DNA from 4 places in the Sporomusa aerivorans genome. Region 4 is predicted to be linked to each of the others. Evidence: riboswitches for the same ligand, from Rfam matches in the RefSeq annotation. Region 4 holds a riboswitch; each other region holds the start of a gene.
The links. Region 4 has a riboswitch for cyclic di-GMP ahead of SATMO3_RS00410 (methyl-accepting chemotaxis protein). Riboswitches for the same ligand answer to the same signal wherever they lie in the genome.
Positions count from the first base shown of each region.

Region 1: linked by a shared signal. The riboswitch ahead of SATMO3_RS25225 (methyl-accepting chemotaxis protein) and the one ahead of SATMO3_RS00410 (methyl-accepting chemotaxis protein) in region 4 are both predicted to bind cyclic di-GMP.
Region 2: linked by a shared signal. The riboswitch ahead of SATMO3_RS30130 (methyl-accepting chemotaxis protein) and the one ahead of SATMO3_RS00410 (methyl-accepting chemotaxis protein) in region 4 are both predicted to bind cyclic di-GMP.
Region 3: linked by a shared signal. The riboswitch ahead of SATMO3_RS25395 (methyl-accepting chemotaxis protein) and the one ahead of SATMO3_RS00410 (methyl-accepting chemotaxis protein) in region 4 are both predicted to bind cyclic di-GMP.

Region 1 is NZ_CP156926.1:5,266,006-5,269,222, forward strand. Features, by position in the region: gene SATMO3_RS25215 (UbiX family flavin prenyltransferase) at 1-186, opposite strand, end outside; gene SATMO3_RS25220 (UbiD family decarboxylase) at 195-1,535, opposite strand; cyclic di-GMP riboswitch class I at 1,834-1,918, shown strand; gene SATMO3_RS25225 (methyl-accepting chemotaxis protein) at 2,033-3,217, shown strand, end outside.
Region 2 is NZ_CP156926.1:6,307,056-6,310,272, forward strand. Features, by position in the region: gene SATMO3_RS30130 (methyl-accepting chemotaxis protein) at 1-1,550, opposite strand, end outside; cyclic di-GMP riboswitch class I at 1,785-1,870, opposite strand; gene SATMO3_RS30135 (manganese catalase family protein) at 2,097-2,300, opposite strand; gene SATMO3_RS30140 (recombinase family protein) at 2,325-3,217, opposite strand, start outside.
Region 3 is NZ_CP156926.1:5,302,088-5,305,304, forward strand. Features, by position in the region: gene SATMO3_RS25395 (methyl-accepting chemotaxis protein) at 1-1,427, opposite strand, end outside; cyclic di-GMP riboswitch class I at 1,558-1,644, opposite strand; gene SATMO3_RS25400 (trimeric intracellular cation channel family protein) at 1,976-2,680, opposite strand; gene SATMO3_RS25405 (hypothetical protein) at 3,086-3,217, opposite strand, start outside.
Region 4 is NZ_CP156926.1:102,436-105,652, reverse strand. Features, by position in the region: gene SATMO3_RS00420 (magnesium chelatase) at 1-253, opposite strand, end outside; gene SATMO3_RS00415 (MarR family winged helix-turn-helix transcriptional regulator) at 494-934, shown strand; cyclic di-GMP riboswitch class I at 992-1,079, shown strand; gene SATMO3_RS00410 (methyl-accepting chemotaxis protein) at 1,380-3,217, shown strand, end outside.

The DNA of each region.
Region 1 (3,217 bases), 1.3 Mb from region 4:
ATTATACACATGAGTCACAAGCGTTTGTAATTCCGCAAAGGAATAGGCTGTTTCCAGCCGCAGGGTTTCCATGGCCCATTGGCTGACAACCAGGTGTGATTCAATAGTTAGCCGCTTAAGAAACTCTAGCAGGCGAACTCCGTATATGGCGCCGGTTGCGCCTGTAATGGCCACAATGATTCCCATAGTGCCCCCTATTTAATATAGTCTTCCAGCTTGAGAACCTCTTCTCCCGGGATGCGTATCCGTTCAAAGCGGTCTTGGGGCGCCGCAAGGGGAACTGTCGCATCAATTCCCATTTTATCGCCAATCCCCTCATCGGTCGAAGGGTCAAGAATATTGCCTGCGGCCTGCGCAACGATCATTACGTCGCGCCCGGCCTGTGAACGGGTGGCTATAGCCCATTCTACGTCCTCCATGTCAAAAATATCGACATCTTTATCTACGACAACAGCATGCTTGATTTCATGACTGCTGCTAAAAGCGGCGAACATGGCATTTTTAGCTTCGCCTTCCTGTTTCTTGTCTATTTTAATGACTGCATGGTAACGGCAAGTCCCGCCTGGCGTTAAGTGCACGCCAAGCGTCGTTGGGACGGTATTGCGAATAAGCTGCAGCATCCCGCCTTCCCGGGGGATGGCTCCCAATAAGCAATGCTCCATAGTTGCCGGCACGATGGTATGAAAAATCGGAGCTTGCCGGGTAGTCATCGCCGTCAGCTCAATAACAGGCTTTAAAGAGGCAGGACCATAATATTTGGGATATTCGCCAAAAGGTCCTTCCATTTCCCGTACTCCGGGTAGCAGGCGTCCTTCCAGGACAATTTCAGCCTGGGCAGGCACTTCCAAATCCACCGTTTCACATTGTACCAGTTCTAGCGGTTTTCCGTATAAACGCGAAGCAATGGTAAACTCATCAAAACCCAGCGGCGCCAAAGCCTGTGAGGCTAACAGGAGAATAGGATCAACACCGATGGCCAGGGCAATTTCAAGGGGTTTCCCCTGGGCTTCGGCTTTTTGATAAAAGTGGGCCAGATGGCGGGGCAAAATTAAAACACCGAGACGGTTAGGTCCGGTAACCTGCAGCCGGTGAATGGCAACATTGCGCGCGCCGGTCTCCGGGTCTTTGGCGATCAGGAGCGCCGCTGTAATGTACGCACCGCTGTCTTTTTCATGATGCACAGGTATCGGCAGCTTGGCAAGGTCCACATCAAAGGTAATGCATTCTTTCACCGGCGCCTTGTCTTTACCGACAAGAGTGCAGTCCAGAGGGTTGGTTTGCGCCCAGGAAAAATGCTCTGCCGCTTTTTCAACTTCAACCCCCATTGCTTTAGCCATCAAAGCCCGATTCCCGGCAAAGCCGGTGACAACAGGCATGTCCCTGCCAGTGTTGGTGAATTTTAATGCATATTTGCCATCCGCCTTTTTACCGAGGGCAGCCAGCTCGTGTTGTAGGTTAACTTTTTTTGTCACCGTTTTCAAATAGGTCTCTTGCTCCAGAAAGGCCAGCCAGTCCCGTAGTGACGTACAAACCATATTGATCGCTCCTTTTTTAAATTACTAAGCGCAAGGGCAACGTCAGGAATACAGTGTTCGTTTTTCAGTATATTCAGCATTTTTAATCTTTTAATCAAGTTATATCATAAAGGAGCGCATAGATCTAATACTATAATGTTTATAAATTATATAGGTTTATCCTATGTGGTTATTTTGCGTCAAAGCAAATATAGCGGTATACCTATAGATTATATAGGTTAAAAGTATATCTACCGGCCTTGCATAATTGTAAGAAAAATAATAAGATTATAAAAAATGACATTGGTTTACAAAAAAATATACATATTGGCAAACTTATCGAAAGATAAGGACGCAAAGCTATGGGTCTAAAGATATAATCTATTGACTGCCAAGTTGCATTTAACTGTGAATTTGTGACATCAGTCTGTCTATAGATTGATGTCATTTTTCTGCATAATCTTGCGAAATAAGATTATGTACGCACTATAAGCTTAAGTATACGGGAGGTAAATATCTTGAAAGTTAATTTATCTAGTATTCGCGTCCGTCTGCTGATCATTATCCTTACGCTCATGGTAGTATCGCTAAGTCTCTTAACCGGACTGAGCTATTACTTCGCCAAACAATCACTTTCCAAAAGTATCGATGAGACGGCGGCGGCAATCGGCACTGATTACTCCCAGCGCGTTCAGGCTTCCATCCATGAACTGGTCATATATCTTCAGGACTTAGCCAATAATCCCTATGTCCGGAGCGGCAACGACCGGCAGCAAATCGTCACCGCCATGGCGGAAGCGTTAAAACGCAACGAAAGGTTTCAGGGCTTCAACTTTGTTTTTTCTGACGGCAATTCTATACGTGCCGCCGGCGACACTGTATACCTGGGCGACCGCGATTATTTCAAAAAAGTAGTCCAGACACAAAAACCTGTCATATCGGACCCCATGATTTTAAAAGCCACAGGCTTGCTGTCGGTTACTGTTTCGGTACCAGTACTGGATAACGGTAAACTAAACGGCGTGTTGGTAGGCACCGTTCCACTCACCAAATTGAACGCCGTTGTCAAAGACCTTAGCTTTCTGGACAGCGGCTATGGTATGATTGCCGACGATTTAGGCATGATCCTCGCGCATGGCGCTAAACCGGAGTTTGTCGGAAAATTAAACATGCTGGATAAAAAAATCAACCCTGAGCTTAATCTGGGCAGCGGCGAACTGGATGAGCGCTTGATTACACTGTTTAAGGCTGCCGGTGAGACCGGAACGCAGGTACGGGGAACCTATACGCTTACCAATACATCTCTGCTGAGTGTTTTTACACCGATCGATCTTCCCGGCGGTCAGCGCTGGCTTATGATCGTAACCGCGCCAGAAACCGAAGCGACCCGCGCCGTGGCAACACTGAGCACAATTTTGATTATGGCAGCCGTCATCTGCATACTGCTCGGAGCTTTACTTGTGGTATATATCAGTATCCGGTTTACCCGGCCAATCGTCCAAATCCGGGATGAAGCACTCCTGCTGGCCGAGGGCGACCTAAGACACCGTGCAAACCGGATTCACTCCAAAGACGAGATTGGGCAGCTGTCGGCGGCTTTCGGGCAAATGGCCGGCAAACTGCGCAATCTGGTCGAAAAAGTACAATCCAAGGCGGAAACGGTGGCAGCTTCCAGTGAAGAACTAACCGCCAGCGCGCAGCAA
Region 2 (3,217 bases), 290 kb from region 4:
GCATTGCCTGACTGCTCAGCCAGCTTGCGCACTTCATCGGCCACTACGGCAAATCCCCGCCCCTGCTCGCCAGCGCGGGCTGCTTCTATTGCCGCATTTAAGGCCAGCAGATTGGTTTGACTGGCAATACCGGAGATAGTATCGATAATTTGGCCGATTTCTGTAGAACGTTCCCCCAGTTTTGTCACCACTGCCGCCGAATTGGCAACGCTGGCTTCAATGTTCTGCATCTGCCCGACGGCATCTTCTATTGATTTGCCGCCATTTGCAGCCAACTGAGCGGTCCCGGCCGATACGTTGGCGACTGTACTGGAATCGGCAACAATTTGCTGAATATCGGAAACAATCCGGGTCACAATCACTGCGGTATCATTGGCAGTAGTCACTTGTTTTTCAGCGCTTTCCGCGATGTCGGTTATTGCTATTGTCACTTGCTCAGCGGTAGCCGCCGATTGTTCCGCACTCGCAGTTAGCTGCTGAGCGGCTGCCGAAACCACGCCAGCGGAAACGGAAACATCCTTAAGCAGGTCTTTCAGTCCCTTAACCATTGCGTCAAAATTTTGCGCCAACCTACCAATTTCATCCTTGCTATGATTCGTTATGCTTACATTTAAGTTACCGTTTTTCAGCGCTTCTGTCGCACTTACCAATTGCGTGATGGGCTTAGTGAGCCGGTTGGAAACAACAATACTAATGAAGATCACCACAATCATCGTGATAACCCAAACCATTAAATTGGTAAGGAGCATTCCTTTACTAACCGCATCATACTCTTCATAGTTCTTCTCCATACAAATAACCCAGCGTGTCTTGGGGTCATACACATAGCTTGCTAATTTGCGAACACCGTTTTCCCCCGCAATTTCTTCAGAACCGCTTTGACCCTTTAATGCGGTTTGAACAAAAGGCTGGTTACTCATATCAGTACGTTCTCCCGACACCTGGGCTGTAGGATGAACGATTACTTTTCCATCTTGATCCAGTATGTAAGCAGTAACTCCGTTAACTGAGCGGTTAACTACAAAGTCCTTAAAAATATTTAGATAAAGATTGGCCTGCAATACGCCGACAACAGCTCCGTTATCTGCCCGGATGGGTGTAGCCAGTACTACTACCGGCTGTCCGTCTCTGGAGCTGATTAGTACTTCGGAAATAACTTCTTCAGTACCCTTGAGCGCTTCCTGATAGAAAGACCGGCTGGACACATTGACCAACTTGGCATCATCGCCTCTGACAACCTGTTTACCTGTTAGATCAGAAATAACCATATCAATATTGGAGTAGGTTTTTTTTAAGTCGGCGAGTAATTGTTTGGTTGCCGGCAAGTCAAGATTTTTTACGGCAGTGGTACGGGAAACCGCCTTAATTACCTCCATGTGCTTATTGAGGTAAGCCTGGGTCTCGGTCTTAAAAACTTCAGCCTTGCTGGCATTAATCGCATAGTAATCACTTTCCAGTGGTTTAGTAAACAGAGAGTGGGAAATTAGAGTCGACACAAGCAAGGGAATGCCGCTAACGAGCATTAGTAAGACAATAATAATTTTTTTCATTATTATTTAACCTCCTCGAAACAGAAAAATAGCCAATCAATAGGGCGTTAAAAATTCAACAATCTTGGAGTTAGTAGTCCGCTAATTAATTGCAAAAAACATTACTCTTTAGCCTGGCACAATTTTCAGCCATCCTCCTTGTATATACCAACACAACATTGGCTTTATAATATTATTTATAAAAAATAAACCAGCCCCATAGCTGGTTTATGAGGCGCTTGGCCATTAGAACCAAACGGCAGCCTGGCAGTCATAGGCTTTCCGCCTTTAGACCCATAGCTTTGCGTCCTTATCTTTCGATAAGTTTGCCCTTTATAATTTGTCTTACTTAATCCCGCAATCAATTTCTTTAATCCGCAAATTCACTGTAGCATTTTTTTCTCTACAATTCAAACACCTTAACAAGACTTTAACCCAAAGTTAAAATCCTGCTTGGAGAACCCCGTCTTTCGTCTTTTCAAGATATCCTTAACCATCCTAGTCCATATTAATAAAATACCCTCTGCCTATAGACAGAGAGTATCTTGCAGCTATTCGGGAAATCCTTTATTCACACCCGCCCTTATGACCGCTCCACATATGTTTGCTCTTGCACATCCATTCCTGAACCTCGTTTAAGGCCTCGCCAAACCGTTGGAAATGTACTACTTCCCGCTGCCACAGAAAACGAAGAGTATCTTTTACGCAGGGGTCATCGGTACAAGCAATCAGATGCTCATATGTCGACCGGGCTTTTTGTTCTGGGGCGATTGTGTATCGGCAACATTTTGGGGACTAAAAATTCCAATGAATTTCAATGGGAATCTGCTTGGTTTCAGGGCTTCGCTTGCCAACGCGAATGAAGTCAATTAGCTTTACGGTCATTTCCCGATTAAGCTTTGTAATATCTAGATATTCTTCGATAATCTGGCGGCGGCTGTCAGCTGACTGCATTTTTCTTTCTATGATTTCTAATTTATCTCTTGTCTTACTTGCCTGCATTTCAAGACGTTCTTTTTCCTTGCAAAAATTTTGATAGAATTGCAGGAATTCACTTTCGGTAATGATGCCTTTGGATTTGTCTAAATAAACATCCTGAATGCCTTTGGCATATTCCGAAGCCTTTCTTTGAAATGTGGTAACTTCGGCTTTAAGCTTTTCTCTTTTTTCATTCAAGTTGTTGGTAATGCTGACCTGCTGCTCTAGTTCATCCTTGTCAAGGTATTCAGTTATCATAGACTTAAGTTCAGCTATCACAGCTCTCTCAAGCTCTGCTACCGATATAAACGAACCTATGCATGCTTCATTGGCAACATGTTTTGTTTCGCATTTTAAATAATAGCGGTCATGACTTTTGGTAGAACGCATTACATAATCGCAATACATGCATTTTGCTTTTTTGGCAAATATCCCAATCGTACCGACAGAAAACGGTTTAGCCTTTTCCTTTATTAGCTCTTGCACATTATCCCAAAGTTCGCGGTCAATAATAGGCTCATGAGTGCAACTTACTTTAATCCATTGCTCTTTAGGAATGGGTTTATTCTCTTTGGTTTTATAGGAAATACTGCCGTATTTGCCTTGAACCATGTTTCCAATATAGATTTCATTGGTTAGCATATTGGATATGGCAAAGTATTTCCACAATGTGCTATTTTTAGTTTTTGGCTGTTGGTATCGTAGATTCT
Region 3 (3,217 bases), 1.3 Mb from region 4:
ACAGTACTTTCGATTTGGATCATTTGAGTTACCGCTTTGTTTACCGAATTACTGCCTTCATTGGCTTTGGCTGCCGCCTGGGCGGACTGGCCGGCCACCTCATTGGTAGTGGCCGCAACCTGCTGAATACTGGCCGACATTTCCTGCACGACACCGGTAGCTCCATGCGAAGCTGCCAACTGCTCACCTGCTCCTGTTGCTACTTCTGTAATCGAGACGGCTACCTGGGTTGCTGCCTGCGCAGACTGCTCGGCGCTGGCAGTCAATTCTTCACTGGAAGCGGCCAATTGTTCGGCTTGTGAGTGCACTTTGGCAATCAGTGTCCGTAGCTGCGTCCTCATTTCCCGGAAGCCCTGCGCCAGCTGACCGATTTCATCCTCCGAAGAAACCTTGGCCGCCCGTTCCCTTAAGTCACCCTGCGCCAACAGCAGGCATTCATCCCGAATCACGGCAATCGGTTTGGCAATATGTCTGGCAATCACAACAATAGCTGCAACAGCGATAATTAAACAAACAACGGAAAGAATAAGGATGGCACGCGCCAAAGCATCTGTCGCTTTAGTAGCTTCTGCTTCCGGCGCCGCAACCAGCATGATCCAGCGCTGGTTGCCAGGCAGGTCTAACGGGGTAGATACGGCAATCCTGGTCACATCGTCAACAAAAGAGTAAATCCCCCGTCCCTGTTTGCCTGAGTCTGCCGCCTGTTTAAATATATTTATCAGCCGTTCATCCAGTTCAGACTGCGCCAGCTTCAGCTCGGGATTAATTTGCTTGGCAAGCAGGCTCAATTTACCGGCGAGTTCGGGTCTTTTAGGATGAGCAATCAACACGCCGCTATTATCAGCCAACATACCATAGCCGGTGTCCAGGAATTTCACTTCTTTAATCATATTGCTCAAACGATCCATTGAAAATGTTCCGATCAAAACCCCGGTCAATTGTCCGTTATTGGTGACCGGCACGGCTAAAGCGACTGCAAGTTTCCCGGTTGCCTTTGAGACTAAGGGATCTGAAACAACCGATTTGCCTGTGGAAATAACCTGCTTGAAATAATCGCGGTCACTGTACGTAGCAGCAGCGCCTTTATTAGAAACTCCTGCGCCGTCAGGCGTAGCAAAAATCATAACATCAAAAGTGCCCAGGCGGGTTTGTGTCTCGGCCATAGCCTGCACAATCTGCGCTTTGTCGGCACCACTGCGGACATTTGGCGTACTAGCCAAGTCCTCCAATTGAAATAACATTTTTTCCATATCACTCTGCACACGATTGGCATAATCGGTACCTATCGCCATAGCTGTTTCGTCAACACTCTGAACAAGGGCCTTTGTCGAAAGATAATAACTGAGTCCTGCCAGCGCCCCTAGTACTGCCACAATGAGAGGCAATAAAATAATCAGTAGCCTTGTTTGAATTTTAGTAATTTTCATATGCTGTTATGACTCCTTCATATTTATTCAGTGACTTATTCGTAGATCACATATGTATAATAGCCCGTTAACATAAAAAAAACGTCAGGTTGACGGCTGCCAATACTGACGAAGTATCTCGTTAGTTGATTAGAGCAACCTGGCAATCATAGATTATCACCTCTTTAGACCCATGGCTTTGCGTCCTAACCTTTCGGATAGTTTGCCCAGTATTCTTTTTATGGGTTTTCAATACAATAAAATGAGAGAATCATTACTCACATTAAATGCCCAATTATTAAATTAGTCAATACCACTAGTTAACTTTCTTGTCAAAACGAGCAATAATTTAGTATATTATAGCAAATAATTATATGTTTCGACAATGCATTCGACAATATTTTCACTTTTAATTTTAGAATATTTTAAAATCCCGAATTTCTTGTCAAACTAAAACTGGTAGTATCCACGAATACTACCAGTATAATAATACACTTGACATATTACTTTTTTATTAAGCTTATTAATTTCAAGCCGGCTAAATAGGTTCCACCGGAAACCTCCGCTAATCAGCGGCCTGAATCCCGGCCGCCGGACACGGTCCGTTTAGAGTCCATACCTAGCACGGGGAAATTCCAGCCGTACTTAATACAGCAAATTCGCAGTCCTGTCGTAATGCAAAAACAAAGATACAAAGGTATATTGCCTGCAAAATAAGCCTGCGAATAGTATAAAGCCATAGCGCCTACGATAGTGGTTATGGCATAAACTTCCTGCCGGAAGACATAAGGAATCTCCTTTACAAACACATCGCGCATGACGCTGCCGCCTATGCCTGTGATAACAGCTACTGTCGTAACAATAAGCAGCGAATCCAGGTTATGCTGCAGGGCAAGCTTGGCGCTGGTGGCGGTAAAGGCGCCAAGGCCGATGGCATCAAATATTTGAATGGTGTATTTGAACCGATCCAGCCACCGGTAGGTGAAAAAGACGGCAATGGTAGCCAGAGCGCTAATTATAAAAAAAGTCGGATCTCGAAACGTCAACGGCGGTGTATTACCAATTATAGCATCCCGTAGCACCCCGCCGCCAATGGCTGTTGTCACCGCCAGCACCAGCACGCCAAAAACATCCAGCCGCTTTTGAATACCGGTTAATGCTCCTGATACGGCAAAAGCTATTATCCCCATAATTTCGAATATACTCCAGGCGGTCATTACATCGTCCTCTTTCTGCGTATAATCTGCTGCTAGTACATTTGTTAATTTTATCACACCTTCGCCAAAAATGTCAGCCTGAACCTAAAAAATATCCACGATATTTACACAACTTGCAAAAATGTGTTATATGCAGGCACTAATTTCCCATCTCTTCTTATATAGTGATGGCTCATGCACTGCGAATAATCAACCCTAAAGAAGGCTAATATGAATATTGAGTCAGCCTACACTGCTTTGCGCTGATTCCAGGGTGATATCTGCCCGTTCCGGAGATTTCGACAATTTCCCGGGAAATTTTAATTGCTTTCCTAGTCTTGCCAGAGAAGGATCCGCGGCCTGACAAGTATATAGTTTCTTTTTTGTTTAAAAGATTGGCAATTTGTATTGTAAAAACGACATTGTCACCAATGTCGTTTTTACTCTTTGTTGTTGCTGTACTTTTTAATTCTCACTGACAGCCTATTGGAAAGCCGCTGTTCTGTCCGGTTTTAAAATAATACGTGTTCCCTCATTTAAGTTTAGTTTCCACCAGTAAAACTTGCGGTTATGCTCATCCACTACCATGATGTTCCAAAGGCTTTTATCACCTTT
Region 4 (3,217 bases):
CCCGGGACAAATGGCGATGGAACGGGCAATGCGGCGCAGCCGGATCACAATTGTACAGGCAGTTTTTTATCCGGGTAATAGGAGGCAGTAAAGCCCGTGCCATCCGCATAATAGTCGTCTTGCCTGTACCACGCAGCCCTTCGGCCTGGATATGAAACGGCCTGTCATTAACGAGAGCGGCCACTGACATCTCAACTGCCCGGAATAAATCCCGGTTGCCGGTATGCCTGATAAGCCGGATATATTCATGCATATCATTCCCCTCCGGATTCTTTTGTTATATTATGTAGTGTTCCCCTCGGAGTGACATCCATGCTCACATAAAAAATCCAGAATATGTATTTGTATAGCTTATTTCTACTATCTAAGCTACGCGCAAAGAAAAAATATGACATTATTTTTAAAATTAATACAGAAATTGGTATACTTTTGCAAATAAATGTAATATAATTTGAAATAATACTTAACTAGCTAATGATTGAGGTAACTTTGAGTGCAAATCGACGAAATGCTCATGCATCAGCTTTTCCAAACAACCCGTATTATTTCTTATAGTTTAAATCGCTTTTTTAAACCCTATAATCTTCATTTTTCAGAGTGGGGAATAATCATAATTTTAATGAATAGTGCCCCCCTGACGCAGCGTCAATTAGCCTGTTATTTGAAAATTGAGCCGGCGTCTATATCCAAAAGTTTAGCCGGTTTAGAGAAAAAAGGACTCATCATCCGGGAAACAGGTACAGACCGAAGAGAGAAAAATGTCTTCTTAACCGAAAAATCCAAAAGCCTCTACCAGCAATGGAATTCCATTGCAGAAAAGCATCGAAAAACGATTTTGGCGGATTTAACTCTGGAAAAGAAACAGGAATTGCATTTGCAACTAAAAAATATTTATCAGGCGACGCAGCTGTATGACGAGAAAAGTCGTATATGAAGATGGCATCAGTCATGTGAGAATACCGTCTACAAGACGAACATTATACTATTAAACTGAATATGTAGGCATACTTGCCGAAAGGCAAGGACGCAAAGCCATGGGTCTAAAGGCAGTGAGTGCCTATGATTGCCAGGTTGCAAATTCGATTCTGTTAAATCGATGGATCAGGCCTGCCCATAGCGGGTCTTTATTTTTTTCCTGATCTGCCTTATTGCTGCCAGAACCAGGTACATTCATAACTTGGGCGTGCTGCGCCTTGATCGGGATTGGAGGGATTTCTGGAAGATTAATAATAATTTCGGAGCATTAGCATTATTAGCAGATGTACTAATTATAACGCTAAACATTCTATTAATAGTTTTCTTTTGCAGCATTTTATATAGCTTATTCACACTGCTCCTAAACTGGATTTTGCACTAAATGCGGAAATGGAGAGATGAGCTTGAAAAGCTTACGAGCAAAGCTTGCCGTAACAGTAATAACGCTATTTGTAATTGCGCTTAGCACACTTGCTGGTCTAAATTACTGGCAATCGCAAAAAATGCTGGTACAGGATGTTGAAAAAGAACTTTCGCTCTTGGCACAAACCAATGGCGAAGCTGTCGGGCTATGGCTTGTAGAGCATAAAACCGAATTAGAAACCATCGCACGGTCGCCGGTTATGACCAGCGGCAATCGCGACGCCATGGTATCTTATATTATTTCAGAAATAAACAATAACAAGCTATATGAAAACATCTTTTGGACAGATAGTAACGGTAACTACGTTGATACCCGCGGCTTAGCGGGCAATTCAACAAGCCGCCCTTACTTCAAACAGGCAATTGAGGGGAAAACCACCATCACCGATCCGATTATATCCCCGGGCAGCGGTAAACTGGTCGTAGTAATTGCTACCCCCATCAAAGCTGACGGACGCATTATCGGAATTTTGGCTGGGGCCATTAATATCGAAGAAGTGGAAAAGCGTATTCTGGATATTAAAGTGGCCCAGACCGGGTATGCCTATGTTTTACGGACTGACGGCACAATAATCGTCCATCCCAATAAAGAATTAGTAAACAAAGCCAATGTTAACAACGATCCTAATGCAACCCCCGCTCTGAAAGCAGCTGCTGAAAAGATGCTGCGTGGAGAAACAGGAATTTCCAGTTATCCTTATGCAGGTGTGGAAAAGTATTTAGCCTATGCACCAATTACCGGAACTTCCTGGTCCCTGGGAGTAACAGTGCCTGCCAACGAAGCCAAAGCCCAGCTAAACGCCTTTGCCTGGATTTCACTAATTACAATTATTACGGTACTGATTTTAGCTATCATAGTTATTCTCTGGTCAGCGGCACGCATCACCAAACCGCTGCTGATTCTTGAAGAAACAGCCAGCCGTATTGCCGGCGGCAATCTGAGTATAACCAGCATCAATGTACGCTCACAGGACGAGTTGGGCCGGCTGGCCCGGGCCTTTGAAACCATGATAGGCAACCTGCGGGCACTTGTAAAAAAAATTGATACATCCTCAGAAATGGTGGCCGCATCGGCTGAGGAACTGACTGCCAGTGCCGACCAGTCATCGCAAGCCGCCACGCAGGTGACACATTCAATTACCGATGTATCTAAAGGCATGGAAGAACAATTAAGCGCGGCCAATGATACCTCGGCGGTGGTTCAACAGATGTCAGCCAGCATCCAGCAAATTGCCGCCAACGTCACTGAAGTCGCTACCCAGTCAGCCCAGGCTTCAGGCAAAGCCAACGAAGGCAATAACGCGGTGGAAAAAGCAGTAAGTCAAATGACCCATATTGAACAGACCGTTACAAGTTCTGCTGGGGTTGTGGCCAAATTAGGCGAACGCTCTAAAGAAATCGGCCAGATTGTGGATACTATTTCCGGTATTGCCGGCCAGACCAATCTACTGGCCCTCAACGCCGCCATCGAAGCAGCCAGGGCCGGTGAACAGGGACGCGGCTTTGCCGTAGTAGCGGAAGAAGTCCGCAAATTAGCCGAACAATCGCAGGATGCAGCCAAACAAATTGCTGTTTTGATCAGTGAGATTCAGGGCGACACCGCTAAAGCGGTAATCGCCATGAATGAGGGAACCAGGGAAGTTAAGCTGGGAGCTGAAGTAGTCAATGCTTCCGGGCAAGCCTTCCTGGAAATTACCACACTTGTTGCTCAAGTATCTAATCAGATCGGAGAAATTTCCTCAGCCATCGAACAGATGGCTGTAGGCAGTCAGCAAATTGTTAACTCAGTAAAACGGATTGATGACTTAAGTAAACGAGC